DNA from 2 places in the Streptomyces sp. NPDC001770 genome. Region 1 is predicted to be linked to the other one. Evidence: predicted binding sites of a transcription regulator. Region 1 holds the regulator's gene; the other holds the start of a gene.
The links. Region 1 encodes HspR, which represses chaperone genes until heat shock. Its sites were predicted from a motif close to TTGAGNNNNNNNNNCTCAA; they were not measured.
Positions count from the first base shown of each region.

Region 1 (14,431 bases):
CGGGAGCACCCAGTCGGCCTTGAACAGCTGTCCGTAGGCCGTGACGATGGTCAGACCAAGGGTCAGGAAGCCGACGGCGACGAACCAGTGCGCGACGCCGACGATGCCCCACCGGTTCATCCGGGTGTGGCCGACGAACTCCTTGGCCAGGGTGATCGTGCGGTTCTTGGGGTTGTCGGTGCGGCTGCCCGCGGGGACCGGCTGTCCGAGGCGGACGAACCGGTAGATCTGCGCGACGGCTCGGGAAATGAGCGCAACGCCGACCACGGTCAGCACCAGCGACACGATGATCGCGGCGAGTTGCATGTAGGGGCTCCTCGGGCCTGCGAGGGTGGGATTTTGACACTACTAAGCAGTAACTTAATCAGTCTGTGCTGACCCTATCCACTTATTCCAGTGGGCTGTAGCCGGGCAAGCGGTGATCTGTGTCGCTCAGGCCACCCTTGGCCCGCCGGGTCGTTCCGCGGAGGGTCGCGCGCACAGGAGTGTGCACGGATTCCGCCAGGATTGCCAGGTCGAGCCCGATTCGCTGGATTTCGGTACGGCTCCGGGCCAGGGTCTGGGCGTAGTGCAGGTCGAGCAGGGCCGTCTCGTCCCAGGGCATCCCGGACCGGGCGCGCACCTGCGCGAGCCCGGTCAGCCCGGGGCGCAGCTCCAGCCGCCAGCGGCGCGGCCCGCCGTCCAGGAGCCGGGGGTCGTCCGGCGCGAGCGGCGCCGGACCGACGAGCGACAGCTCTCCGCGTACGACGTGCACCAGCCGGGAGACCGCGTCGAGCCGCAGCCGCCGGGTGCGCAGCGAACGCAGGACGAACGGCCGCCCGCCGAGCCCGGCCCGGGTGCGCCCGTCGACCACCTGGTGCGGGCCGTGCCGTACGGCGAGGGCGAGGGCGGCGGCCAGCAGGACGGGGGCCGCGAGGAGCAGCAGGGCCGAGCCGAGGGTCACGTCCAGGAGTCGTTTGGCCCCTCCGGCGGGGGGCAGGGTCGGGTCCGGCGGTCGTCCCGTGCCGCTCGCCGGGGTGGCTGCGGGCCTCCGCCGCCACGGTGCCGGCCGCCTCGGGGGCCGGACCGGCTGGAGTGACTGCCACCATGCGCCGCCGCTCTGTCTGTAGCGCCGCTGCCTCGCGTTCCGCATCGCGCCCGCCCGGGGTTTCGGAGTTCGGTGGGGTGGTCCGGGGCCGGTGCGTTTTGACCGGCTCACGGCATTTTGTGACAGAACAATCCCACGGTGCGATGGTGGGACGGGGGGAGTGGCGCGCACCGCGTTCTGCGTGTCTCGCCCGGGTCGTGTCCGATGCGGTCGAGGGGCGGGGCCGTGGTGGTGACGAGGGGCGGAGCCGTGCGGCGGCCGGGGCGTGTGGGGTGTTCGCCCGGAGCGCCGGAGGGGTACGTACCCGCGTTGAGCTGCGCATTTACCGTATGGCGTGGGGCATCGGCACTTAAGTTGAGTCTGCATGACTCAGGTCTGTTGACTCTTTGGCGGGTGTCATGCATCCTTGAGTCAGATCCGCTCAAGTAGTTCTTCAGGAGGAATCGAAATGGCACGTGCGGTCGGCATCGACCTGGGCACGACTAACTCCGTCGTCAGCGTTCTCGAAGGCGGCGAGCCCACCGTCATCACCAACGCCGAAGGCGCCAGGACCACGCCGTCCGTCGTCGCCTTCGCGAAGAACGGCGAGGTGCTCGTCGGCGAGGTGGCCAAGCGTCAGGCCGTCACCAACGTCGACAGGACCATCCGCTCGGTCAAGCGCCACATGGGCACTGACTGGAAGATCGACCTCGACGGCAAGTCCTTCAACCCGCAGCAGATGAGCGCCTTCATCCTGCAGAAGCTGAAGCGCGACGCCGAGGCGTACCTGGGCGAGAAGGTGACCGACGCGGTCATCACCGTCCCGGCGTACTTCAACGACTCCGAGCGCCAGGCGACGAAGGAGGCCGGTGAGATCGCGGGCCTCAACGTCCTGCGCATCGTCAACGAGCCGACCGCCGCCGCGCTGGCGTACGGCCTGGACAAGGACGACCAGACGATCCTCGTCTTCGACCTCGGTGGCGGCACCTTCGACGTGTCGCTCCTGGAGATCGGTGACGGCGTCGTCGAGGTGAAGGCCACCAACGGTGACAACCACCTCGGTGGTGACGACTGGGACCAGCGCGTCGTCGACCACCTGGTGAAGCAGTTCGCCAACGGCCACGGCGTGGACCTGTCCAAGGACAAGATGGCTCTCCAGCGTCTCCGCGAAGCCGCGGAGAAGGCGAAGATCGAGCTCTCGTCCTCGACCGAGACCACGATCAACCTGCCCTACATCACGGCGTCCGCCGAGGGTCCGCTGCACCTGGACGAGAAGCTCACGCGCTCGCAGTTCCAGCAGCTGACCGCCGACCTGCTGGACCGGTGCAAGAGCCCGTTCCACAACGTCATCAAGGACGCGGGCATCGCGCTCTCCGAGATCGACCACGTCGTTCTCGTCGGAGGCTCGACCCGTATGCCGGCCGTCGCCGAGCTCGTCAAGGAGCTGACCGGTGGCCAGGACGCCAACAAGGGCGTGAACCCGGACGAGGTCGTCGCCATCGGCGCCTCGCTCCAGGCCGGTGTCCTGAAGGGTGAGGTCAAGGACGTCCTGCTCCTCGACGTCACCCCGCTGTCCCTCGGTATCGAGACCAAGGGCGGCATCATGACCAAGCTCATCGAGCGGAACACGACGATCCCGACCAAGCGGTCCGAGATCTTCACCACCGCCGAGGACAACCAGCCCTCCGTGCAGATCCAGGTCTACCAGGGCGAGCGCGAGATCGCGGCGTACAACAAGAAGCTCGGGATGTTCGAGCTGACGGGCCTGCCGCCGGCCCCGCGCGGGGTGCCGCAGATCGAGGTCACCTTCGACATCGACGCCAACGGCATCATGCACGTCGGAGCCAAGGACCTCGGCACCGGCAAGGAGCAGAAGATGACCGTCACCGGTGGCTCCTCGCTGCCGAAGGACGAGGTCAACCGGATGCGCGAAGAGGCCGAGCAGTACGCCGACGAGGACCACCGTCGCCGTGAGGCCGCCGAGTCGCGCAACCAGGGCGAGCAGCTCGTCTACCAGACGGAGAAGTTCCTCAAGGACAACGAGGACAAGGTCCCCGGCGACGTCAAGACGGAGGTGGAGACCGCGATCGGCGAGCTGAAGGAGAAGCTCAAGGGCGAGGACACCGCCGAGATCCGTACGGCCACCGAGAAGGTCGCCGCCGTCTCCCAGAAGCTGGGCCAGGCGATGTACGCCAACACCCAGGCCGATGGTGCGGCCGCCGGTGAGCCCGGTGCCGAGCAGGCCCGTCCGGCCGACGACGACGTCGTCGACGCCGAGATCGTGGACGACGAGAAGGACAGCAAGGGCGGTGCGGTGTGACGGAGGAGACCCCGGGTTTCGAGGAGAAGCCCGACGTCCCCTCCGGCGCCACCGACGACGACGCCGAGCCGAAGGCCGCCTCCGAGGAGGCGGCCCCGGCCGGGGACGCTGACCAGACCGCAGGTCTGACCGCGCAGCTGGACCAGGTACGCACGGCGCTCGCCGAGCGCACCGCGGACCTCCAGCGCCTTCAGGCCGAGTACCAGAACTACCGTCGCCGCGTCGAGCGGGACCGGGTCACGGTGAAGGAGATCGCCTCGGCGAACCTCCTGACCGAGCTCCTCCCCGTCCTCGACGACGTCGGCCGGGCCCGCGAGCACGGTGAGCTCGTCGGAGGCTTCAAGTCGGTGGCCGACTCCCTGGAGTCGATCGTCACCAAGCTGGGTCTCCAGCAGTTCGGCGAGGAGGGCGAGCCCTTCGACCCGACGATCCACGAAGCCCTGATGCACAGCTACGCGCCGGACGTCACGGAGACGACCTGCGTGGCGATCCTGCAGCCGGGGTACCGCTTCGGGGAGCGCACCATCCGCCCCGCGCGGGTGGCCGTCGCGGAGCCGCAGCCGGGCGCCACGCCCGCCGCGGCGAAGGAAGAGAAGGCAGACGACGAGGAGAGCGGTGGACCTACGGAGGTCTGACACCACGTCGGATCACCCGGTCGCACACCGACCGGCCGGGCGGCCGGCCCCAGGGCCGGCCGCCAGGGCCGTTCACAGGAACCGGCGTGGACCGGGGAGCGACCGCGCTCCCCGTGAGCCGGACCTGTCGTACGCGAGAGGCCCACGGCCGATCGTCCGGAAGGAGGGACGTCGATGAGCACGAAGGACTTCGTCGAGAAGGACTACTACAAGGTCCTCGGCGTCCCGAAGGACGCCACCGACGCCGAGATCAAGAAGGCGTACCGGAAGCTCGCCCGCGAGTTCCACCCGGACGCCAACAAGAGCGACGCCAAGGCCGAGGAGCGCTTCAAGGAGATCTCCGAGGCGAACGACGTCCTCGGGGACGCCAAGCGGCGCAAGGAGTACGACGAGGCGCGCGCCCTCTTCGGCAACGGCGGGTTCCGGCCCGGTCCCGGTGCCGGGGGCGGTTTCCCCGGCGGCTTCGACCTGGGCGACCTCTTCGGAGGTGCCCAGGGCGGTGCGGGCCAGGGCGGCGGCGGCTTCGGCGGCGGGGGCGGCCTCGGCGACGTGTTCGGCGGGCTGTTCAACCGCGGCGGCGGTGGCGCCGGTACCCGGGTGCAGCCGCGCCGGGGCCAGGACATCGAGACCGAGGTGACGCTCAGCTTCACCGAGGCCGTCGACGGGGCCACGGTCCCGCTGCGGATGTCCAGCCAGGCACCCTGCAAGGCGTGCTCCGGCACCGGTGACAAGAACGGCACCCCGCGGGTCTGCCCGACCTGCGTCGGTACGGGACAGGTCTCGCGCGGCAGCGGTGGCGGGTTCTCGCTCACCGACCCGTGCGTGGACTGCAAGGGCCGCGGCCTGATCGCCGAGAACCCCTGCGAGGTCTGCAAGGGCAGCGGACGCGCCAAGTCCGCCCGCACCATGCAGGTCCGCATCCCGGCGGGCGTCTCCGACGGGCAGCGCATCCGGCTGCGCGGCAAGGGCGGCCAGGGCGAGCGCGGCGGTCCGGCCGGCGACCTCTACGTCGCCGTCCACGTCGACGCGCACCCGGTCTTCGGCCGCAAGGGCGACAACCTCACGGTCACCGTGCCCGTCACCTTCCCCGAGGCGGCGCTCGGCGGCGAGGTGAAGGTGCCCACGCTCGGTGGCCCTCCGGTCACCCTCAAGATCCCCGCCGGTACCCCGAACGGGCGTACGATGCGCGCCCGTGGCAAGGGCGCCGTGCGCAAGGACGGCACCCGGGGCGACCTGCTCGTCACCGTGGAGGTCGCGGTCCCCACCGAGCTGGGCGACGAAGCCAGAGAAGCGCTGGAGGCCTACCGCAAGGCGACCGCGGCCCAGGACCCGCGGGCCGACCTGTTCCAGGCCGCGAAGGGAGCTTGAGATGGACGGCCGCCGACGTAATCCGTACGAACTGACCGATGAGACCCCGGTGTACGTGATCTCGATCGCGGCCCAGCTCTCGGGCCTGCACCCGCAGACGCTCCGTCAGTACGACCGCCTCGGCCTGGTCTCCCCGGACCGCACGGCCGGGCGCGGGCGGCGTTACTCGGCCCGTGACATCGAACTGCTGCGCAACGTCCAGCAGTTGTCCCAGGACGAGGGCATCAACCTGGCCGGCATCAAGCGCATCATCGAGCTGGAGAACCAGGTCGCCGCGCTCCAGCAGCGCGTCGTCGAGCTGTCCGACGCGGTGGACGGGGCGGCGGTCGCCATGCGGCAGGCCGAGGCCCAGGTGCACGCCTCGTACCGGCGCGACCTCGTGCCGTACCAGGACGTGCAGCAGACCAGTGCGCTGGTCGTCTGGCGGCCCAAGCGGCCGAAGGACTGACGCCGGACGGGCGCGTGCCGCCCGTCCCGCGCGTGGGGCCCGCCTTCCGGTGATCGCCGGGAGCGGGCCCTTCCTTCGTGCGGGGTGTGCCGTGCGGAGCCGGCCGTCAGTCGTCCTCGTTGAGGATGCCCGACTGGGCGATCAGGAAGCCGAGTTGGGCGCGGCTGCTGCTGCCGAGGGTGGCGGCGAGCTTGGCGATGTGCGCGCGGCAGGTGCGTACGTTCATCCCGAGCCGGCGCGCGATCGAGTCGTCCACGTGCCCCTCGACGAGGAGGTGGGCGATGGAGCGCTGGACGGCGCTGATGCCGTCCGGCGTCGGCTCGTACCGGACCTCCTCCAGCAGCGGGGTGGCGCGGGTCCAGAACTTCTCGAAGACCGACGCGAGATAGGCGACAAGCCCCGGGTGGCGCAGTTCCAGGGCCACTTGGCGGTCGTCCTGGGCCGGGATGAACGCGACGGTGCGGTCGAAGACGATGAGGCGCTCGATGAGTTCTTCGGACGTCCTGATCTCCACGTTCACGTCGGCGATGCGTTCCGCGTAGGCCAGGGTGCTGGGGCTGTAGCGGACCGTGTGCTGGTACAGCGTCCGCATCCGGATGCCGCGGTCCACGACGGAGAGGCCGCGCTCCAGCGCCTTGCCCAGCCGGTCCTCGTTCCGGCCGCCGCCGGGCTGGATGGTGAGGACCTCGGTGCGGCACTCCGCGGTGGCGATGTCCAGGGCGCCGTTGATACGGTTCACGCCCTCCAGCACGGTGATGGCGTGGGTGGCCGGCGGCCCCTGTGCGCTGATCTCCATGAAGGGCTGGAAGGACTGGGCGAGCCGGACCGAGTGCCGTCTGCGCTCCTGTATCTCGCGCTCCAGGGGGTTCACGTGCTGCGCGAGGGCGGTGGACGGCGGTACGGGCCGCAGCCAGTTCGGGTCGTCGGGATCAGCGTGCAGCAGGGCGAACTCCATGAGGCACGGCGCGGGTTCGACCTCGTCGCGCGCGATGCGTCCGGAGCGCAGTGCGCCCGAATAGAGGCGCTTTCCGTCCTCACACAGTTCGGTGATCCCATGAGGATGTGTCTTTTTTGTGTCGCTTGTGATCATTTCTCCACCCCCCAGGTTCCTGAACATGCAAGAACATGATGCATCGACTCTGTGGTGTTCACAGGGTCGCGTGAGACATCGTCTTAGGAGCGGGGGAGATGAATCCACAAGTGAGGACGAAGCCGACTATGGATAAGCGAATGCTTCGCTCGGTGCTTGCCGCCTCGTTCGTCGCGGCCTTGGGTTTTGGGCTGTTGGGCGCGGGCGACATCGGCTGGGACGGTGAGGCGGCTGCTGTCCCGGGGGACATTGGCTGGGACGACGAAGCCCGGGCGACGCCCGGTGACATCGGCTGGGACTCGTTGAACAAGGTCCAGGGCGACATCGGCTGGGACTCGCTCGCAGCGGTCCAGGCGGACATCGGCTGGCCCGTGCCGGGCAAGGGCCAGGGCGACATCGGCTGGGACTCGTTGAACAAGGCTCAGGGCGACATCGGCTGGGACTCGCTCGCCGCAGTCCAGGCCGACATCGGCTGGGACTCGCTGAACAAGGTCCAGGGTGACATCGGCTGGGACTCGCTTCCGGCCTCCGTAGGCGCATGACCACCCCGCCGGACGACCGGATCTTCCGGCGCGAGATGGCCTCCGCCTATCGCTCGGGGTGGCACTTCGTCGATCTGCTCACCGCACTGCCGGGCCCGGGTGACTCGTTGATGGTCACCCTGCTCGGTGAACCTGTAGTCGTCGTGATGGAGGAGGGCGAAGAGATTCGCGCCTACCGCTGTCTGCGCAGGCCACGTGGCGCCCCACAGCCCGTCCGCTGCGCCGTCCGGTACGGCATGATCTTCGTCAATCTGGACCAGCGCGACCATGAACTGTTCGACCCCGAGACCATCTCCGCCACCCCCCGAAGCGCTTGAGCGATTCCCCCGAAGTACAGCATCGCTCAAGTGCTGTCCCCCACACAGCGGCGCCACCGTGACCTGACACGGTGGCGCCGTTGTGCTTGCCCCGGGACGTTTCGCCGGCGCCCGGTCAGGCCCGGCCCAGCGCCCGGTCGAGGGCGATCTCGATGACGACACGGGTCGGGTTGACCCTCGGCTCGCGTCCGTAGCGCTCGGTGTGGCGCCGTTCGGCGTCCTCGACGGCCTCCCGCTCCGTACGGATCGTCGCGCGGCCCTCCAGCGTCGCCCAGCGCGCGCGGTGCATCTGGCAGACCGCGACCCGCGCGCCCTCCGGTCCCGCCGCCCGGATGTGGGCGACCTTGCGGCTCCCGCCGTCGGTGATGATGCGGGCCAGCCCCGCCCCGGGGTCGTACGTCACGCAGACGGGCACCACGTGCGGGGTGCCGTCCGGGCGCAGGGTGGTCAGGGTGCAGAGGTGGTACTCGCGCCAGAAGGCGAGGTACTCGGGGCTGGGGTTGCGTACGTCGACGGCCATGGCCGAAGCGTATGAGCCGTACCGCGATCCGCTTTCCGCGCCCTCGCCGGACCCGGCCCGCTCGAATCCCAGGCTTGAGTGGAATAGACTCAACTTTGTGCACGTTGGTCGAAGCATGGGCCCGGTGCAGAGCCTGGGCAATACGCGATCGTTGAGGAGGAGACAGCGCACGTGGACGCCGAGCTGACGAACAAGAGCAGGGACGCCCTCACCGCGGCCACCAGCAGGGCCGTGAAGGACGGACACCCCGATCTCACCCCCGCGCACCTGCTGCTCGCGCTGCTCGCGGGCGAGGACAACGAGAACATCATCGATCTGCTGGCCGCCGTGGAGGCCGACCAGGCCGCCGTACGCACGGAGACCGAGCGGCTGCTCGGCGCGCTGCCCAGCGTCACCGGTTCCACCGTGGCACCGCCGCAGCCCAACCGCGAGCTGCTCGCCGTCGTCGAGGACGCCGCGCGCCGCGCCAAGGACCTCGGCGACGAGTACGTGTCCACCGAGCACCTTCTGATCGCGGTCGCCGAGAAGGGCGGCCGCGTCGGTGAGATCCTCGGGGCTCAGGGGGCCGGTGCGAAGAAGCTGCTGGCCGCGTTCGAGAAGAGCAGGGGAGGGCGACGGGTGACCACACCCGACCCGGAGGGTCAGTACAAGGCCCTGGAGAAGTTCGGTACGGACTTCACGGCGGCGGCCCGTGAGGGCAAGCTCGACCCGGTCATCGGCCGGGACCAAGAGATCCGCCGCGTCGTACAGGTGCTGTCGCGGCGTACGAAGAACAACCCGGTCCTCATCGGCGAACCCGGCGTCGGCAAGACCGCCGTGGTCGAAGGGCTCGCCCAGCGCATCGTCAAGGGCGACGTGCCCGAGTCGCTGCGCGACAAGCGGCTGGTCTCCCTCGACCTCGGGGCGATGGTCGCGGGCGCGAAGTACCGCGGCGAGTTCGAGGAGCGGCTGAAGACCGTCCTCTCCGAGATCAAGGAGAGCGACGGCAAGGTCATCACCTTCATCGACGAGCTGCACACCGTCGTCGGTGCCGGAGCCGGCGGCGACTCCGCCATGGACGCGGGCAACATGCTCAAGCCCATGCTGGCCCGCGGCGAGCTGCGGATGGTCGGCGCGACCACGCTCGACGAGTACCGCGAGCGGATCGAGAAGGACCCCGCCCTGGAGCGCCGCTTCCAGCAGGTGCTGGTCGCCGAGCCCAGCGTCGAGGACACCATCGCGATCCTGCGCGGCCTCAAGGGGCGTTACGAGGCACACCACAAGGTCTCCATCGCGGACGCCGCGCTGGTGGCCGCCGCGACCCTGTCCGACCGCTACATCACCTCCCGCTTCCTCCCGGACAAGGCGATCGACCTCGTGGACGAGGCCGCCTCCCGGCTGCGCATGGAGATCGACTCCTCGCCCGTCGAGATCGACGAGCTCCAGCGCGCCGTGGACCGCCTCCACATGGAGGAGCTGGCGCTGAAGAACGAGACCGACGCCGCCTCCCGGCAGCGGCTGGAGAAGCTCCGCCGCGACCTCGCCGACAAGGAGGAGGAGCTGCGCGGACTCACCGCCCGCTGGGAGAAGGAGAAGCAGGGCCTCAACCGGGTCGGTGAGCTGAAGGAACGTCTCGACGACCTGCGCGGCCAGGCCGAACGCGCCCAGCGCGACGGCGACTTCGACACCGCGTCCAAGCTCCTCTACGGCGAGATCCCCGGCCTGGAACGCGAGTTGGAGGAGGCGACCGAGGCCGAGCAGGTGGCGGCCGAGGCACCCAAGGAGACCCTGGTCAAGGACGAGGTCGGCTCCGACGACATCGCCGACGTGGTCGGCGCCTGGACGGGCATCCCGGCCGGCCGGCTGCTGGAGGGCGAGACGCAGAAGCTGCTGCGGATGGAGGAGGAGCTCGGCAAGCGCCTGATCGGCCAGAGCGAGGCCGTCCGCGCCGTGTCGGACGCGGTACGCCGCACCCGGGCCGGGATCGCCGACCCCGACCGGCCCACCGGCTCGTTCCTCTTCCTCGGCCCCACCGGCGTCGGCAAGACGGAGCTCGCGAAGGCGCTGGCGGACTTCCTCTTCGACGACGAACGGGCCATGGTCCGCGTCGACATGAGCGAGTACAGCGAGAAGCACAGCGTCGCCCGGCTCGTCGGCGCCCCGCCCGGCTACGTCGGTTACGAGGAGGGCGGCCAGCTCACGGAGGCGGTCCGCCGCCGCCCGTACAGCGTCGTCCTGCTGGACGAGGTGGAGAAGGCGCACCCGGAGGTCTTCGACATCCTGCTCCAGGTGCTGGACGACGGCCGGCTCACGGACGGCCAGGGCCGGACGGTGGACTTCCGCAACACCATCCTGATCCTGACGTCCAACCTCGGCAGCCAGTTCCTGGTCGACCCGCTGCTCAAGCCCGAGGCGAAGAAGGACCGGGTGCTGGAGGTCGTACGGGCCTCGTTCAAGCCGGAGTTCCTGAACCGGCTGGACGACCTGGTCGTCTTCTCCGCGCTCACCGGCGACGAACTCGCCCACATCGCGGGGCTCCAGATCGGCCGCCTCGCCAAGCGGCTCGCCGACCGGCAGCTCACCCTCGACGTCACCCCGGCCGCACTGGCCTGGCTCGCCGAGAAGGGCAACGACCCGGCCTACGGCGCCCGGCCGCTGCGCCGCCTCATCCAGACGGCGATCGGCGACCAGCTCGCCCGGGAGATCCTCGCGGGCGAGATCGCGGACGGCGACACCGTACGCGTGGACGTGTCCGGGGACGCCGAGACCGGCGGGGACACCGGACTGATCGTGGGGGCGGCGCGCTGAGGGCGGCACGGGCTTCGGTCCGGTGCGGCTGAGGGCGGCACGGGCTTCGGTCCGGTGCGGCTGAAGCGTCGGTCAGACGTTGAAGGGGCGGAAGTGTACGAGGACGGTGCCGCCGTCCTCGTACACGACCGTCACGTCTGCGGCCACCGCCCCGTCCGGCGGCGGTTCGCCCAGCTCCAGATATGTGCCGGCGTCGTCGTCGTCGCAGGACTTCGCGCGGAGTCCGGTGTCCGCGACATCGGGGAAGGCCGAATCCAGCCAGGCGGTCAGTTCCCGCGCGGTGGTGCGGAAGCGGACGTCGTACTCGGTGTCCATGACTCCCCGGGTCTCACACCGCCGGTCGTACGCGCCTGCGGGGAGCTCCCTGCGGGCGAACGTCATCGCCTCGTCGCAGGAGACCTTCGTCCCCGAGTCCGCGTCGGGGAAGAGCATGCCGGTCATGGCGGCGAAGACGAACCAGCCGACCGCGCCGAGCATGACCGCGCCGGTGCCGGCCACCAGCGTCAGCGGCAGCGCCCAGACCCAGGGACGCGCCCGCCGCGCAGGCCGGGGAGCCGGAGAGGACGAGGGGTGCTCCTGGGGGCCTTGTGGTCCCTGGTCCCTCGGCGCTTCCCGGACGTGGTGAGACTTCTGGGCTTCGTGAGACTCCTGGGCTTCCTGAGGTCTGTCCACGGTCTGCCTCCCGTGCGCCGGTCCCGGCTCCGGCTCTGGAAGACGCCGGCCGGTGGCGAAGCGTTCCCCGTTCGCGCGGCAGGAGGATCATGTTGTCCGCCGGGAGCGGATCGACCCTGCTGGGGGTTGCCATTCCCCGCCCGCCATGGGGGAGGATGGCGTACAACCGCACGAAGGGAAATAACGGTGAGCATCGATCCGTCCTCGATTCCTAATTTCGGGGGCCAGCCCGAACCGCAGGCGGCAGGACCGGAGGGCCCCGTCGTCCCTGACCAGGACCTCGTCAAGCAGCTCCTGGAGCAGATGGAGCTCAAGTTCGTCGTCGACGACGAGGGCGACCTCGCGGCGCCGTGGGAAGAGTTCCGCACGTACTTCATGTTCCGCGGTGAGGCGGACCAGCAGGTCTTCTCGGTGCGGACTTTCTACGACCGCCCGCACGCCCTCGACCAGCGTGCCGTCCTGCTGGACGCCATCGACGACTGGAACCGCCGCACCCTGTGGCCCAAGGTCTACACGCACTCCCACGAGGGCGAGGAGGGCGAGGCCGGTTCGGTCCGCCTGATCGGTGAGGCGCAGATGCTCATCGGCACCGGCGTCAACCTGGAGCACTTCGTCTCCTCCACGGTGAGCTGGGTCCGCGCCTCCATCGAGTTCGACAAGTGGCTCGTCGAGCGCCTCGGCCTCGCGCCGGCCGAGGACAAGGCCGAGGAGTCCGCGGACGAGACGCCCGAGGGCTGACCCACCGCGCTCCGCGGGCCGCACCCGCACGACGCCCGGCCGGGCGGCGGTCACCACGACCGCCGACCCGGCCGTCGGTGTTTCCGGGGGCGGGGGCGTTCGATTCGCCGTGTTGCCCGCCGGGGGCGGGACTGTAAGGAATGCGCGGGCCGAACCTGGGGCTACGGCACCGCACACTGATCCACCACGGAAGGCGAACAGCCCTCATCCGGCCAGAGTTCCGACAAAGGATTCTGCCTCCGCGATGCCAGGGGGCAGCAAGCGTACGGACTCGTTTTCTTCGTCGAACTCGATCAGTTTTTCCCTGTGTGCCGGACGTAGGACATCCCGTCGAAAACGTGAGCGACTCGGATGTTCCAGCCATGTGATCAGGTCCCGCTCCTCGACTTCCCCAGTTTCAGGGAGGAGGAGAAGGAGCATCTTCTTCTTCCAGGAGATGCCTGTGAGTAGAACACGCTTTCTTCTTCCGTCTGACCAGAGTTGTGGGACCTCGCGCTCGATGAGGCTATCGACAACGGTGGCAGCCTGTTCCGTCGTCAGGGAGTGGAAGAAACGCACCAATTCGGCCATGAGCCACTTGCTTATGTAGAGGACCGCTGTGGCGTCCATCTGGCTTGGGTCGACGTCTCCACCTGCATGCCCGACTCCGCGGTTGTTCCGAATTTCATAGAGCGCGATCAGCATGCGCGGAATCTGAATCCTGATGGATCGCGGGAAGCCTTGCCTGCGTTCCAGAGCCTGGCAGGCGGCCAACATGTTGTTAGGCTTGGACGATCGATCCGCGTACGAATCGTCCATGTGGCCGACAATGGCAGTGTAAATAGCCTCGCAGAGTTTCCCACCATTCAGTTCTGCTGGTTCCCATCGGCGTTCGCGGTAATTCCGGACGATCTGGTTGAATGATCCGATCAGATCTCCGCGTAATCCCTCCGGGAGGCCGGAGAGGGCGCAATCGGGGGTTAGTTTCATTTAGGAAGCAATCATTTCTTGGACACGCACGAGACCTTCGTGCGTAAGCTTGTACGTTTTACGTGCCTGCTTGGCGGCACCGGACTTCCTCAGCTGGATGATCCTGGTGGGTTTCCTTACCTGATTGCTTTCCAAGGCCATCGTCACGTGCTTGACGGCGTGGCCAAGATGCTTCAGCTCCTGGTTGAGGTGAGCCGCTTGGAAGGAAGGCTGGTCGCGAACTGCCTGGAACCAGTAGCCGGCCACCAGGACCCTCTCGACATCCGTCGACGGGTTCGCCCGGTTGTAGAGCTCCGCGAAGTGCTCGAATTTCGGCCTATCGGTCTCCGATTTTTCCTCCGGGGCGCCGTGGAGCGCGCTGTACGGCAGCTCGTGTCCTGCCTCGACGCTTTCCTGCCTCGGGGCGGGGACTGGCAGGGGAACACCGAAACGCTCGGCCGCCCAACGAAGCACTCTCCCCTGGGCGTCCCCCTCCAGAGCGTGAAGCGCTTCCGCCAGGGCGGTCATGGCTTCGATTTCCGGGTCTTTCATCTCTCTCCTCGGCTGTCCGGTCACAACGTTTCCTGCTCGATCTTGCGGTGCTCTTGGCGATGCGGACGGCTTCGCTGCGGTGCGTTCTCATGCAGCCGCGTTAGGCTGCACACGCCTACGAGTAAAGCCTTACAGAATCTCAGAGTGGTTGATTTATTGCAATGCGGAATCGATGTGGAAGTGTGTTCGATGCGCGGTCGGCTCGGTTCGCGAAATGAGTTTCGTGTACACGCTTTTAGTATTATCGGAAAAGAAGAGGGATGGTGGAGTGTCCGCGACGCATACGCGCGCCGTCACGAAACTGCTCCTGTACCCCTGTGGCGCGATCATTTGCTTTGAGTTCTGGGGCGCGAGCCAGCCCCAGACCGGCAGGCCGGCCTGGGGCTGATCATTTTCGGGACTCCGCGTGCTGGTCTCGGTCGCGGACG
Region 1 is NZ_JBSFFN010000030.1:14,284-28,714, forward strand. It holds gene ACWCSV_RS24540 ((Fe-S)-binding protein) at 1-306, opposite strand, end outside; gene ACWCSV_RS24545 (sugar transferase) at 389-943, opposite strand; gene dnaK (molecular chaperone DnaK) at 1,536-3,386, shown strand; gene grpE (nucleotide exchange factor GrpE) at 3,383-4,021, shown strand; gene dnaJ (molecular chaperone DnaJ) at 4,196-5,389, shown strand; gene ACWCSV_RS24565 (heat shock protein transcriptional repressor HspR) at 5,391-5,837, shown strand; gene ACWCSV_RS24570 (helix-turn-helix transcriptional regulator) at 5,944-6,927, opposite strand; gene ACWCSV_RS24575 (hypothetical protein) at 7,068-7,469, shown strand; gene ACWCSV_RS24580 ((2Fe-2S)-binding protein) at 7,466-7,786, shown strand; gene ACWCSV_RS24585 (pyridoxamine 5'-phosphate oxidase family protein) at 7,902-8,306, opposite strand; gene clpB (ATP-dependent chaperone ClpB) at 8,478-11,093, shown strand; gene ACWCSV_RS24595 (hypothetical protein) at 11,166-11,591, opposite strand; gene ACWCSV_RS24600 (YbjN domain-containing protein) at 11,952-12,503, shown strand; gene ACWCSV_RS24605 (hypothetical protein) at 12,708-13,472, opposite strand; gene ACWCSV_RS24610 (hypothetical protein) at 13,473-14,027, opposite strand.

Region 2 (14,431 bases), on a different contig from region 1:
GCGGGGAACGGCGGGGCAGGTGAAGCCGAGCTGGGCCATGGCCCGGAGGACCTCACCGGCGCTGAAGTCCCGGCGGTCCTGCCGGGTGATGACCTGGCCGACCTGCTTGACGGGGTAGGTACGGCGGCCCACGATCACGCACTCGCCGACGGCCGGCTCCGGCTTGATGCCCTTCATGGCTTCCAGGACCCCGCTCTTCGTGAGCTCGAACGGGAAACGGGCGATGACGCAGCGCATGATGCCTCACAGAGAGAAGAGAAGGAGCGGGGTGCTGTCGTGCCGAGCGGGTCGGCTCAGAGGGCCAGGGCGAGCAGGCCCGGAGCGCCGTCCCGGTCGTCGGCGAGAACGTCGCGCAACTGGATCCGGTCCGTGTACGCGGTCCCGTCCCGTACGGCGGCGAGCGCGGCCAGGGTGACCGTCCCGGTGCACAGTCCGTCGTTGTCGCAGACGAGCAGATGGTCGACACGGGCACTGATCATGACCGACAGAGCCACTTCGACGGTCATGTCGTCGCCGACCCGCGGCTCCTGAGTGTCGTCATCGGAAAGCTGGACGGTGCCGGTGGGACGAATGCGGGAGAAGTGTCTGTGCGTACGTACGGGGCCCAAGAGGAACCTTCCTCGACGCGGCGCCGATCAAGGAATTCCCGCCGTGGGCGAGAAGCCGCTGCGGGAATGCCGAGAATGCGCCGAACGGAATGCGAAATCGGATCAGGCCTGCGGTGAATCGACTGCAACGGTGAAACGGCGGTGCCCCGCGGAGAGGAGAACTGGGCGCGTCACGATTGGACGGGAACGATGTTCTCGGCCGTCGGGCCCTTCTGGGTCGGCGCGATGTCGAAGGTGACCTGCTGGCCTTCGAGCAGCTCGCGGAAGCCCTCGGCAGCGATGTTCGAGAAGTGGGCGAACACGTCCGGGCCGCCGTCCTCCTGCTCGATGAAGCCGAAACCCTTGGCCGCGTTGAACCATTTCACGGTGCCGGACGCCATGTCATATCTCCTTGGGGCATTACGCCGGAAACCGCAGTTGCATGGATGCCCGGTTGCCGCGGTGATGCCCCGTCCGATAACGACCGGAAACGCGAAAGGCGTCCTACTGTCGGAAATGTCGACGAGGGTGCTCGAAATTTTAGGACCACGGCAACTGGTTCGACGATAGCATGCGGTAGTGGTGGGCAGGCGATGTGTAATTCCGCTCCGGTCCCCAGGCCTAAAACACTTCGTGCGCGGTGTGCTCAAAGTTCGCCCGGCGGGCACAGATATTGCCCCCTCGGAAGCGCAGCTCTTCGGGGAAGCGCTTCGGTACCCAGGAGGCGCCCGGGAGGCTTCCGTGGAGGCGTCCGGAGGCGTCCGCGCAGGCATGCGCAGGGGATGGTGTTCGCGGAAGGCCCCGGAGGGGCGTCGCTCCCGCCCCCGCCGACGTGCGTGTACGGGAACACCGGGCGAGCGGGGGCGGGCCGGGCGGGCTCCCTCAGAGCGCGGGCGGCGGGCCGGGTGCCTGGGCGGCCCGGCGGTATTCGGCGTTGATCCGCTGGGCCTCTTCGAGCTGGTCTTCGAGGATGACGATGCGGCAGGCGGCCTCGACGGGGGTGCCCTGGTCGACGAGTTCCCGGGCGCGCGCGGCGATGCGCAACTGGTAGCGGGAGTAGCGACGGTGGCCGCCCTCGGACCGGAGCGGCGTGATGAGGCGGGCTTCGCCGACGGAGCGGAGGAAGCCCTGGGTGGCGCCGATCATCTCGGCGGCCCGGCCCATGGTGAAAGCGGGATAGTCGTCGTCGTCAAGACGGCCGTTCGAGTCCTGTGCTGTCATACGCACCTCTCCGTGGAACGCGTGGCGGGGCCCTGGTGCCGTACGGCACCAGGGCCCCGAAGGAACTGCTACACCATCTGCCGGCTTCAGTACCCTGCCGGCCTTCTTGTTCCGCACCGACTCGCGGCGGACGGCCGCGGGTGCGGGGATCGCGTGTGCCTGACCGGAGACCACCTCACTGTCGATGTCGTGCGGTACCCGGGCCCGTCGTTCCCGCCCGGGCGATGGTGATGGCGCCCGTCCCTCCCTTCTTCCCTCTGGATGGCCCGTTCGGCGGGCCACGTGTACGGACCGCCCTCGCGGCAGGTCCGGCGGCGGCCCCTGATCGCCGCGGGCCGCCCGGTCCGGTCGTCAGCCCCGTCGCCTCCCTGCGTCGCTGCCGGCTCCGGGGCTCCACCACCGCACCGTCGTGCGTACTGCTGTGCTGCGTACTGCTGCCCGGCGGTTCGTCTCCGCCGACCTCTCTGTCTCTCTGGGCTACGAGAGAAACCCTAGTCACACCATGAAGCAATGTCTACTGTCGCCACTACAGATTTCTTCGTCAAGTCCAGGGAGGTTTCCGGCGGTGCGGTCGCTGGGTGCGCGCTCCCCCCGGCCGTGAGGTGCGGTCGTCCGCCGATCGCTCAGAGCGAACACCCCGTGGGGAACATTCCTCGGCTCACAAGCATTGAGCGTGCATAGCTCAACTTGACTGCCGAAGGGAAGATCATGGCTACCGACACCAAGGCGTCCACTCCGTTCGACCTGCCCGTGCTGCCGCTCGACGACGAAGTCGTGCTGCCCGGCATGGTGGTTCCTCTCGATCTTTCCGACAGCGAGGCACGCGCCGCCGTCGAGGCCGCGCAGGCCGCAGCCGCCGAGGGCGGCAAGCCCGAGGTGCTGCTGGTGCCGCGCATCGACGGCCGGTACACGGGGACCGGCGTCCTCGGTACGGTCGAGCAGATCGGGCGGCTCTCCGACGGAGATCCCGGCGCGATCGTGCGGGCGCGCTCGCGGGTACGGATCGGCACCGGTACGACCGGCCCCGGGCGGGCCCTCTGGGTCGAGGCGACGCGCATCGGCGAGCAGGTGCCCGACCCGCTGCCGGGGGCCGTCGCCGAGCTGGTCAAGGAGTACAAGGCCCTCGCCACCAGCTGGCTGAAGAAGCGGGGTGCCTGGCAGGTCGTCGACCGGGTGCAGCAGATCGACGGTGTCTCCGCGCTCGCCGACAACTCCGGTTACTCCCCCTTCCTGACCACCGCGCAGAAGGTCGAGCTGCTGGAGACCACGGACCCGGTCGCCCGGCTGAAGCTGGCCGTGCAGTGGCTCGGTGAGCACCTCGCCGAGCAGGACGTGGCCGAGTCCATCGCCAAGGACGTCCAGGAGGGCGTCGACAAGCAGCAGCGCGAGTTCCTGCTGCGGCGCCAGCTCGACGCCGTACGCAAGGAGCTGTCGGAGCTCAACGGTGACCCGGGCGACGAGTCCGACGACTACCGCGCCCGTGTCGAGGCCGCCGATCTGCCCGAGCACGTCCGCGAGGCCGCGCTCAAGGAGGTCGAGAAGCTGGAGCGGTCCTCGGACCAGAGCCCCGAGGGGTCCTGGATCCGGACCTGGCTGGACACCGTCCTGGAGCTGCCCTGGACCGAGCGGACCGAGGACGCGTACGACATCCGGGGCGCGCAGGCGACCCTCGACGCCGAGCACGCCGGACTCGACGACGTGAAGGAGCGCATCACCGAGTACCTCGCGGTCCGCAAGCGCCGGGCCGACCGGGGCCTCGGTGTCGTCGGCGGGCGGCGCGGCGGCGCGGTGCTGGCGCTCGTCGGCCCTCCCGGGGTCGGCAAGACCTCGCTCGGGGAGTCCGTCGCGCACGCCATGGGACGGAAGTTCGTCCGGGTGGCGCTCGGCGGTGTCCGGGACGAGGCGGAGATCCGGGGCCACCGGCGTACGTACGTCGGCGCGCTGCCGGGACGCATCGTCCGGGCGATCAAGGAGGCCGGCTCGATGAACCCGGTCGTGCTGCTCGACGAGATCGACAAGGTCGGCTCCGACTTCCGGGGCGACCCGGCCGCGGCCCTGCTCGAAGTGCTGGACCCGGCGCAGAACCACACCTTCCGCGACCACTACCTGGAGGTCGAGCTCGACCTCAGCGACGTGGTCTTCCTCGCCACCGCCAACGTTCTTGAGGCCATCCCGGAGGCGCTGCTCGACCGCATGGAGCTGGTCCGGCTCGACGGGTACACCGAGGACGAGAAGGTCGTCATCGCCCGCGACCACCTGCTCCCGCGCCAGCTGGAGCGGGCCGGTCTGGAGAAGGACGAGGTGGCGCTGGACGAGTCGGCGCTGCGCAAGCTGGCCGGCGAGTACACCCGTGAGGCGGGCGTACGGAACCTGGAGCGGGCCGTCGCCCGGCTGCTGCGGAAGGTCGCGGCCCAGCACGAACTGGGCGACCGCGAGCTGCCGTTCACGGTCACCGACGCCGACCTGCGGGGGCTGATCGGGCGGCCGCACCATGTGCCCGAGTCCGCCCAGGACCCGGCCGAGCGCCGTACCGCCGTACCGGGCGTGGCGACCGGCCTCGCGGTGACCGGTGCGGGCGGCGACGTGCTCTTCGTCGAAGCGTCGCTGGCCGACCCGGAGACCGGGGCGTCCGGACTGACCCTGACCGGTCAGCTCGGCGACGTGATGAAGGAGTCCGCGCAGATCGCGCTGAGCTTCCTGCGGTCGCACGGCGCGGAGCTGGAGCTGCCGGTCGCCGATCTCAAGGACCGGGGCACCCACATCCACTTCCCGGCGGGCGCGGTCCCGAAGGACGGTCCGAGCGCCGGCATCACCATGACGACGGCGCTGGCCTCGCTGCTCTCCGGGCGGCTGGTCCGTACGGACGTGGCGATGACCGGTGAGGTCTCGCTGACCGGGCGGGTCCTGCCGATCGGCGGCCTGAAGCAGAAGCTGCTGGCGGCGCACCGGGCCGGGATCACCACCGTGGTGATCCCCAAGCGGAACGAGGCCGACCTGGACGACGTCCCGGCCGAGGTCCTGGAGAAGCTGGAGGTGCACCCGGTGACCGACGTCCGCCAGGTGCTGGAGATCGCCCTCGCCCCGGCCACCGCGGGCGCGGAGGAGAAGGTTCCGGCCGCGGCATGAGCGGCACGGCGTGAGCGGCACGGCATGAGTGGCACGGTGTGCCGGACGCGCCGCCGCGCGCGACCGGTACGGACGGCCCGCCGCCCCGGAGACCCCGGGGCGGCGGGCCGTTCCCGTGCTCGCACCCCGGGGGAGCCGTGACCCGGGTCAGGGGCGGTAGATCGTGCCCGGCTCGGGCTCGGCGGGGGCCATCAGCTCGGGGACGGTGACGAAGGTGTAGCCGCGTGCCCGCAGGGCGTCGATGATGCCCGGCACGGCGGGCACGGACCCCTTGTATATGTCGTGGAGCAGGATGATGCCGTCCCGTTCCGCCTGGTCCAGGATGCGCTTCTCGATCAGCGCCGAGTCGGTGGTCGAGTAGTCCTTGGCGGTCGCGCTCCACAGGATCTGGGAGAGGCCCAGGTCCTTGCTGATCTCCGAGACGGTGTCGTCGGTGCGGCCCTGGGGCGGACGCATCAGCCGGGGCTTCTTCCCGGTGATTTCCGCTATGGCGTCCTGGGTCTTCTCCAGCTCGGCCCGTATCTCGTCCGGCTTCTTGTCCGTCAGGATCTCGTGCGACCAAGTGTGGTTGGCCACCTCGTGCCCCTCGTCCGCGATCCGCCGCACGGTGTCGGGGTGCTTGAGGACGTGGTTCTTGCCCAGCAGGAAGAAGGTCGCGTGCACCTTCTTCTCCTTGAGCACGTCCAGCAGGTGCGGGGTGTCCTCGCCCGGTCCCGCGTCGAAGGTCAGCGCGATGCACTTCGCCACGCGGCAGTCCACCGGGCCGGGTTCGCCCTTCGCGTCGGCGGCCGCCTCGTCGCGCGCCGTGGCGGGGGCGGTGGTGGCCATGGAGCAGCCGCCCAGGGTGAGGGCGAGCGCGGCCACCAGGGCGGGAGTCGACCAGGCGCGGGGCTTCGGCGTCCTTCTGAGCACGGTGGTTCCATCCATCGGTCGGTACGGCGCGGTACAGCCGTACGTCCGGTACGGCAGCCCGGACTATACATACCGTGTATACAATTGGTTCATAGCGGGGCGGGTACCCGGTGGATCGCCGTGGCCCCGGCGACGGGGTGCGTCGCCGGGGCCACGGGTGGTGAGGTGCGCCGCATGTGGCGGTATGTCAGCCGTTCGCCAGGGCCTGTACGCGGTCCAGCGCGCCGTTGAACTTGTCGTGGTCGCCGACCGTCGTACCGGTCGAGGTGTACTGCCAGATCGTGTAGTAGTCCCAGCCCGCGGGGAGTTCGCCCACCGTGGTGTTGTAGCGGGCCACCCAGAGCGGGTTGGTCGCGCCGAAGCCCGCGTTGCCGCCGGTGCACGTCGTCCACCAGCTGGTGGCCGTGTAGATCACCGCGTCCCGCCCGGTGCGCGCCTTGTAGGTGTTCACGAAGTCGCGTATCCAGGAGACCATCGCGGCGGGCGTCTTGCCGTAGCACTGGTCGCCGTACGGGTTCCACTCGATGTCCAGCACGCCCGGGAGCGTCCGGCCGTCCCGGGACCAGCCGCCGCCGTTGTCCGCGAAGTAGTTCGCCTGGACGGCGCCGGAGGTCGTGTCCGGGGTGGCGAAGTGGTACGAACCGCGGATCATCCCGACGTTGTACGAGCCCGTGTACTGCTGCGAGAACGAGGTGTTCTTGTAGTAAGTCCCCTCGGTCGCCTTCACGTACGCCCACTTGACTCCGGCGCTCCACAGCGTCGACCAGGCGACATTGCCCTGGTGGCCGCTGACGTCGACGCCCTCGGTCTGGGTCGCGGTCGTACCGACCGGCAGGGGCCCCCGGCCGTCGTGGGCGACGACGCCCATGCCGAGCGAGGCTGTCCCCCGGGCCGGAACGGCGTCGGCCGGGGTGCCGGCCGCCGAGGCGGCACCGGGCAGGGAGAACAGGAGTGAGAGCGCGGCGAGCAGGGTGCCGGCCGGGGCGAGCAGACGAGCGGTGCGGGAACGGGATCTGTGCGCGGACATGGGCGTGCCTCCGTGGTTCGGTGAGGGACGGTGGGGGGAACCGCGAACCGGGGTGCGTGCGGGGCCGGGCCCCGGTGGTCCTGCTCTGTCACGAACATGACGAGAATGACGCTACGCGCGTTGACCCGTTCTCCGGAAGAGGGTCCAGGACCCTCCTGTGGTCTACTCCTGCGAAATACTGGCCCAGCTGCGGAAAGGAACCGCGGCGGGCGAAAGTTTCAGAGGTGGAAAGCGCATGAGGGGTGCCGTGGTGGAGGAGCAGGACAGCGGAACCGGGCCCGACACCGCAGCCGGGGTCCCGGCGGATCGGGCATTCCTCGCCCTGGAACACGAACTGGCCGTGATCCTGCGGCGTGCGCGCGCCACCTCCGGCGAGATGGCCCGCGAGGTCCACCCCGAACTGGAGGCCGCCGCCTACGGATTGCTCGTACGGCTGGAGTCCGCCGGGCAGCAGCGGGCCACCGAGCTCGCGGCCTGGTTCGGGGTCGGCAAAGCCACCATGAGCCGTCAACTGCGCGCCCTTGAGGACCTCGGTCTGGTGAACCGCGAGCCGGACCCCGAGGACGGCCGCGCCTCGCTCGTCCACCTCACCGAGGAGGGGCTCGCCCGGTTCCGGCACGTCCGCGACGCCCGGCGGGCCCGCTACGTCCGCAAGCTCGCCGACTGGGACCGCGCCGAGGTCGCGGAACTGGCCCGGCTGCTGCACCAGTTCAACGCGCGCGCGGAGAGCTGAGGCAGCGAAGGAGGTGTCAGAACTCCACCAGGACCGCCGTGGCGTCGTCGTGCCGCTTGCCCCGGCCCAGGTGGACCCGGCCGGTGTCGGCCCGCTCCCGTTCCCGTACGCGGTCGATGAGGTGCTGGGGACCCGCCGAGCGCAGCAGCCCCAACGCGGCGTGCCAGTCACCCTCCTGGAACACCTCGGTCCAGCGGCTCGCCCCGTCCGTCAGGGCGGCCAGTGCGCGTACTTCCCCGAGCGGCAGTCCGCCGGTCACCGCGCGGGACGCGACGGCGGGATCGGCGGCGGCGGTGAAGAATCCACCCTCCTTGTTCCGGGCCAGCGTGTCCGTCAACTCCATGGAGGAGAGCATCCCCGGCGGCAGCCGGTCGAGCCGGTCGTCGATCACCGCGCGTACGCTCCCGTCCAGGGACTCCAGCAGCAGGACCGAATCGGACAGCACCAGGTACTCGATCGCCGCCTCGTTCCAGCGGGTCAGGACGACGGTTGCCTGAGGCGTCCTTACGTGAGAAAGGTCACAGGAGGTGCGATGGGCGTCCGCCGTGCGCCGGATGGACTCGGCGAGGATCTCCTCCAGGGTCAGATCCGGGCGTGAAGCGGACAGTTCGGCCAGCCCTCCACCCAGCCGCGAGGTGAACCAGGGCACCGAGTGCACACAACCGTCGTCACCCGGAGGGGGAGTCACTCCGTCCAGCAGGACCAGGCACCCGCCCTGGCCGGACGCGGGGAGGGCGGCCATGACCCAGTCCTCGTTGGGGCGTTCGGGGCTGCCGGGCGTACCGGCGAGTTCGATGCGCATGGCAGCCAGTCTGCACGACGCCTTCACACCGCCTGCACGACGGGCGTGCTGCCGTGTAGCAGCAGGTCAGGCCGGGCCGGGGGGTGGCGGTCGCGGAACCCGGCGGGGTGCGGGCGGGCATCCTGCCAAAGCCCGCGCGGAAGGTCCACCCGGCGTCCGGCGCATGGGGAGCGGTCGCACTGGGGAGACTTGTTCGCCCGCTCACGAGTGATGTTCACTCGTTCGAGTGGCGGAGCGGTCGATGCGCGTCTCCCTCCCAAAAGGGCTGGAATGGTCAGAAGCTGGACCAGTGGCAGGGGAGTGCGCGCATGTGACGATGCGTCACCTCTGCTTCATGGGCGGACGAGTCAAGAATGCGAGCACCGGTGCAGAAGAAGCGGCCGCGGAGCAAGGTCAGCACGCAGGACGTTTCCGGGGCGACCGCTCCGGTGGCGGGCGGCGGCAAGCGCAAGGTGCGCGTGCGCAGGCGTCTCGTGGCGGGCGTCGCCGTCGTCGGGATCACCGTCATAGCGGCGGGTGCCCCGGCGGCCCTCAGCGCCTCCTCCGACCTCAACGAGTCGCAGAACCTGGTGACCCTGGCCGAGCTCGACCAGCAGGCCATCACGCTCGCCCACTCCCTCGCCGACGAACGCGACGCGATCACCGCGTACATCGCGGGCGGCCGTGAGGCGTACGACGGAAACGGCGACGGCGGCGACGCCAAGCCCGGCGCCGACAGCCTCAGTGCCCGGGTCGACCAGCAGATCGACGAGATCCGCGAGGCCGCCCCCGCCCCGCTCCGCCGGGACCTCTCCACCGTCCCGTCGCTGCGCCGCGACGCGGTCAGCGGCAAGGGCTCGGCCCTCGCCGCCCATCAGGCGTACAGCGAGGTCATCGCCAAGCTCCACGACCTCGCCGCCGAACTCGCCGAGTCGACCCCGCCGCGCGCGGCCGCCGCCACCCGCGCGCCGCTCGCCCTCTCCACCGCCGTCGAACAGGCCTCCGCTACCCGGGGACTGCTTCTCGCTGCCCTCGCCGTGCCCAGCCCGGCGCCGGTCCAGGAGTACGACCCCTACACCGGGCTCCCCGTGCAGAGCGACGACGACGAGAAGTCGGCCGACGACCGCGCCCGGGACGAGCTGAGCGCCGCCGCCCAGCAGGCCCGGGTCCGTGAACTCGCCGCCCTCGCCGACTTCGACCAGGCAGCCGGCGCCGGCGCTCGCGACAAGCTCTCCTCCACCGTCACCGGGCCCGAGGTCAACAGCGCCGAGAAGTACCTCGCCGCCCTGACGGACAGCCCGGAACTCTCCGACTCCGAGCGGAAGACCAGCTCCAAGAAGCTCTCCGCCGCTCTCTCCGCGCGCATCGACCGGATGCGCGGCGTCGAGTCGGCGCTCGGCACCGCCCAGGTGCAGCGGCTGGAGAAGCTCCGCGACGACGACGTCACCGGGCTCGAACTCTCCCTCGCCCTGCTCGGCGGCTGCTTCCTGATCGCGGTCGGCGTCTCCACCGCCGTCGCCCGCACCCTCACCCAGCCGCTCGCCGTGCTGCGCATCGGCTCCGCCCGGCTGGCCGCCGAACCGGAGAGCGCGGAGGCGATCGCCTACCGCGGCCGCAACGACGAGTTCGCCCAGGTGGTCCGCTCGATCAACGCCCTGCACGACCGGTTGCTCGCCCTGCACCACGAGTTCGCCGGGCAGACCGGCGGGCTGCGGGCCGAGCACGCCGAACTGGTCGCCGGACGCGAGGCGCTCACCCTCCAGCGCGCCGAACTCCAGGTCCAGGTCACCGACCTCACCGCCGAACTCCAGCGGCTGCGCGACACCGTGCACCACACCTTCGTCAACCTCTCGCTGCGCAGCCTCGGGCTCGTCGAGCGCCAGCTGGGCGTGATCGAGAACCTGGAGGAGCGCGAGCAGGACCCGGAGCGGCTGGCCACCCTCTTCAAGCTCGACCACCTCGCCACCGTGATGCGCCGCCACGGCGAGAACATGCTGGTCCTCGCGGGCGCCGACCACGGTCAGGGGCACGCCGGCCCGATCCCGCTGGTCGACGTGGCCCGCGCCGCCGTCAGCGAGATCGAGCGGTACGAACGCGTCACCATCCAGTCCTTGCCGCCGTACGCCCAGATCGCCGGGTTCGCCGCCGACGACCTGAGCCACCTGGTCGCCGAACTCCTGGAGAACGCCACCGCGTTCTCGCCGCCCGACTCGCGCGTCGAGCTCTCCGGCTGGCTGCTGGAGACCGGCGAGGTGATGCTCTCCGTGCAGGACGAGGGCATCGGGATGTCGGCGGCGCGGATGGAGGAGGTCAACCTCCGGCTGGCCGACCCGAACTCCTTCCGGGTCGGGCACCCGGCCGACGACAGCACCGGCCTCGGCCTCCAGGTCTCCTCGCTGCTGGCCGCGCGCCACGGCGTACAGGTGCGGCTGCAGCCGCAGAAGACCGGTACCGGCGTGACGGCGGTCGTCGTGCTGCCCCAGGCCCTGCTGCCCAAGGCCCCGCCGGCCGCCTCGCCGCCGCCGGTGAACGTGCCGGGCGTGGCGCCGGCGCTGAACCTCCCCGGTTCCGTCGCCGAGGCGAACTCCAACACCCTCCAGGGCCGTTCCCTCGTCGTAGCCGCCGACGACCCGCTGATCGCCGCCGCCGAGCAGACCATCCGGGACGCGGGCCCGCAGGCCGTCCCTGCCGCCGCTCCCGAGGCGCACGGGCAGCCGGCCGCCGTTCCCGACGCACCGGCCGCGGTGGAGCACCCGGCCGCCGCTCCCGGGGAACCGGCCGTCGTGGACCGCCCGGCCCCGGTGGAGACCCTGGCCGAGACCACCATGCAGTTCCGGCTCCCGACCGTGCCGGAGGAGGACCCGGACCCGGCTCCCGCGGCGGCCCCGGACGCACCCGGGAACCCGTACCTCGTCGGCCCCGACCGGCACGAGCGGCCCGCCGGCACGGCGGATGCGCCCGCCCCGGCCGCCCACGACCCGTACGGGGCTCCGGAGCCCCGGCCGTTCCCGCTCCCCGGGACCGCGCACACCCCGTACTCCCAGGTCCCCGAGGACCACCAGGCCCCCCAGGCCCCGGAGCCCGACGCGCTTCCCGTACGGGAGGCCGCCTCCACCGAGTCCGTGCCGGGTCCCCGGCAGCCCGAGCGGGTCACGGACAAGGGGCTGCCCAAGCGCACCCCCAGGGTGGTCAAGCCCGCCGGCTCACCCTCCGCCGAGCGCACGGGCAGCCTGGACAAGGAAGCGCTCAGGCGCCGGCTCGGCGGATTCCAGCGGGGAGCGCGTGAGGGCCGCCGGGACGTGGAAGCAGAGATTGCGGACGGCGTGGAATCCGACGTTCCTGCCGCACCGAACGCACGCACCGACCTGGCCGGCCGCTCGGACGGCCAGGAGGCGGGGGACACTGTCGAGGAGGCACGCAGTTGACTGCGCCCAGCACACTCGGGCTGAGCACCGAAGCCCGGAACCTGCACTGGCTGCTGAGCAATCTGGTGGAGGAGGTACCAGGGGTCCACTCGGTCACGGTCGTCTCGTCCGACGGGCTCATGCTGCTCTCCTCCGACCCCGGACACCAGGCCGCTCCGGCCGCGGGGAAGCAGCAGAGCCCCAGGGGCTCCAGCGCCGACCTGGCCACCATCGTCTCCGGCATCGGTTCCCTCACCATGGGGGCCGCGAAGCTGATGGACGGCGGCGGCGTCAAGCAGACGATGGTCGCGATGGAGGAAGGAAGCGTCTTCGTCATGTCGATCAGTGACGGCTCGCTCCTCGGCGTCCACGCCACCCCCGACTGCGACATGGGCGTCATCGCGTACCACATGGCGCTCTTCGTCGGCCGGGCCGGACACGTCCTCACCCCCGAACTCCGCAATGAGCTGCGCAAATCGATGGAGAGCGCCCAGTGACGTCCGCCGCCGAACCCGCCCGCAGGCTCCCCGTGCGGGGGTCCGACCGGAAGCCCGCGCGCGTCCGTCCGTACTCCCTCACCGGCGGGCGTACCCGCTTCGGGCACGTACTGCTCGTCGAGACCTTCGTCGCCGCGCTTGAGGCGCCCGAGGAACGCCGCGAGCTCACCGGCGGAAACCTCAGCACGCGGGTCATGCCGGAGCTCCGGGCGATCGTCGAACTCTGCCGCCGGATGCGTACGGTGGCCGAGATCTCCGCCCTGCTGCAGATGCCGCTCGGTGTGGTCCGGGTGCTGCTCAGCGACCTGGCGGACCAGGGAAAGATCCGCGTGTACGGAACCGGCCACGGCGCCGGTCAGCCCGACCGCGCACTGCTCGAAAGGGTGCTCAATGGACTCCGTCGTCTCTGAGCCGAAGCTGTCCGGGCCGACGCTCGCGGACCCCGCGCCCGCCGAACCGAAACCCGCGGAGCAGACGCTCTTCACCCCGCGTCAGCCGGGGCCCCAGGACCGGACCGAGGAGTCCATCCAGGCGTGGCAGCTGGACCATACGCGCGCGCCCACCGCGACCAAGATCGTGGTGGCGGGCGGCTTCGGCGTGGGCAAGACGACCTTCGTGAGCGCGGTCTCCGAGATCACCCCGCTGAAGACCGAAGCGGTCATGACCCGGGCCAGTGAGGAGACCGACGACCTCACCGCGACCCCGGACAAGTCCACCACCACCGTGGCCATGGACTTCGGCCGCCTCACGCTCGACGACGACCTCGTGCTGTACGTCTTCGGCACGCCCGGCCAGCAGCGGTTCTGGTTCATGTGGGACGACCTGGTGCGCGGCGCCATCGGCGCGATCGTCATGGCCGACACCCGCCGTCTCGCCGACTGCTTCCCGGCGCTCGACTACTTCGAGAGCTGCGGGCTGCCGTACATCGTGGCCGTCAACCACTTCGAGGGGTCGGACCGCTACGAAGCGGCCGACGTCCGGGAGGCCCTGAGTGTCCCTCAGCACGTGCCTGTGGTGATCATGGACGCGCGCAGCAGGATCACCGTCGTCGAGTCGCTGCTCACCCTCGTGGGCCACGCTCTCGACGCCACCCCTGTCTGAATAGCGCCCCCCGATCGACGTACCACGTAAACGGAGAACCGTCCCATGCGGAAGATACTCATAGTCGGAGCCGGCCAGTCCGGACTTCAGCTCGCCCTCGGCCTGCAGTCGCGCGGGTACGAAGTCACCCTCATGTCGAACCGCACGGCCGACGAGATCCGGACCGGCCGGGTCATGTCCACGCAGTGCATGTTCGACACCGCCCTCCAGCACGAGCGCGACTACCAGCTCAACTTCTGGGAGACCCAGGCCCCGAAGATCGAGGGCCTCGGCGTTTCGGTCGCGGGCCCCGACTCCTCGCGGGTCATCGACTGGGTCGGCAAGCTGGACGGCTACGCCCAGTCCGTGGACCAGCGGGTGAAGATGGCCGGCTGGATGGAGACCTTCGCCCAGCGCGGCGGCCAGCTCGTCATCCACGGTGCGGCCGTCTCGGACCTGGACTACTTCTCCCGTACGTACGACCTGGTGATGGTCTCGGCCGGCAAGGGCGAGCTGGTCTCCATGTTCGGCCGGGACGCCTCGCGTTCGCCGTTCGACGCCCCGCAGCGGGCGCTGGCCGTCGCGTACGTGCACGGCATGGGCCCGCGCCCGGAGCACCCGGAGTTCGACGCGGTCCGCTGCAACCTGGTGCCGGGCGTCGGTGAGCTCTTCGTCATGCCGACCCTGACGACCTCGGGACGCGCGGACATCCTGTTCTGGGAGGGCATCCCGGGCGGCCCGCTCGACGCCTTCCAGGGCATCAAGGACCCCTCGGAGCACCTGGCCAGGACGCTGGAGCTCATGGAGCGGTTCACGCCGTGGGAGTACGCCCGCGCCACCAAGGTCGAGCTGACCGACGCCAACGGCACCCTGTCCGGCCGGTACGCGCCGACCGTGCGCAACCCGATCGGCCGGCTCCCCGGCGGCGGCCTCGTGCTCGGCGTGGCCGACGTGGTCGTGGCCAACGACCCCATCACCGGCCAGGGCTCCAACTCGGCCTCCAAGTGCGCCAACGCGTACCTGGAGTCGATCATCGAGCACGGCGACCGCGCGTTCGACGCCG
Region 2 is NZ_JBSFFN010000016.1:119,756-134,186, reverse strand. It holds gene ACWCSV_RS16965 (SCO5918 family protein) at 1-237, opposite strand, end outside; gene ACWCSV_RS16960 (CBS domain-containing protein) at 294-608, opposite strand; gene ACWCSV_RS16955 (cold-shock protein) at 779-988, opposite strand; gene ACWCSV_RS16950 (MerR family transcriptional regulator) at 1,470-1,808, opposite strand; gene lon (endopeptidase La) at 2,517-4,934, shown strand; gene ACWCSV_RS16940 (polysaccharide deacetylase family protein) at 5,082-5,861, opposite strand; gene ACWCSV_RS16935 (lysozyme) at 6,034-6,873, opposite strand; gene ACWCSV_RS16930 (MarR family winged helix-turn-helix transcriptional regulator) at 7,109-7,606, shown strand; gene ACWCSV_RS16925 (hypothetical protein) at 7,623-8,408, opposite strand; gene ACWCSV_RS16920 (sensor histidine kinase) at 8,774-11,812, shown strand; gene ACWCSV_RS16915 (roadblock/LC7 domain-containing protein) at 11,809-12,288, shown strand; gene ACWCSV_RS16910 (DUF742 domain-containing protein) at 12,285-12,698, shown strand; gene ACWCSV_RS16905 (GTP-binding protein) at 12,679-13,389, shown strand; gene ACWCSV_RS16900 (styrene monooxygenase/indole monooxygenase family protein) at 13,435-14,431, shown strand, end outside.
Region 2: lon (endopeptidase La) is a predicted target of HspR. The motif match lies at 2,476-2,494, and genes of this name have one in related genera.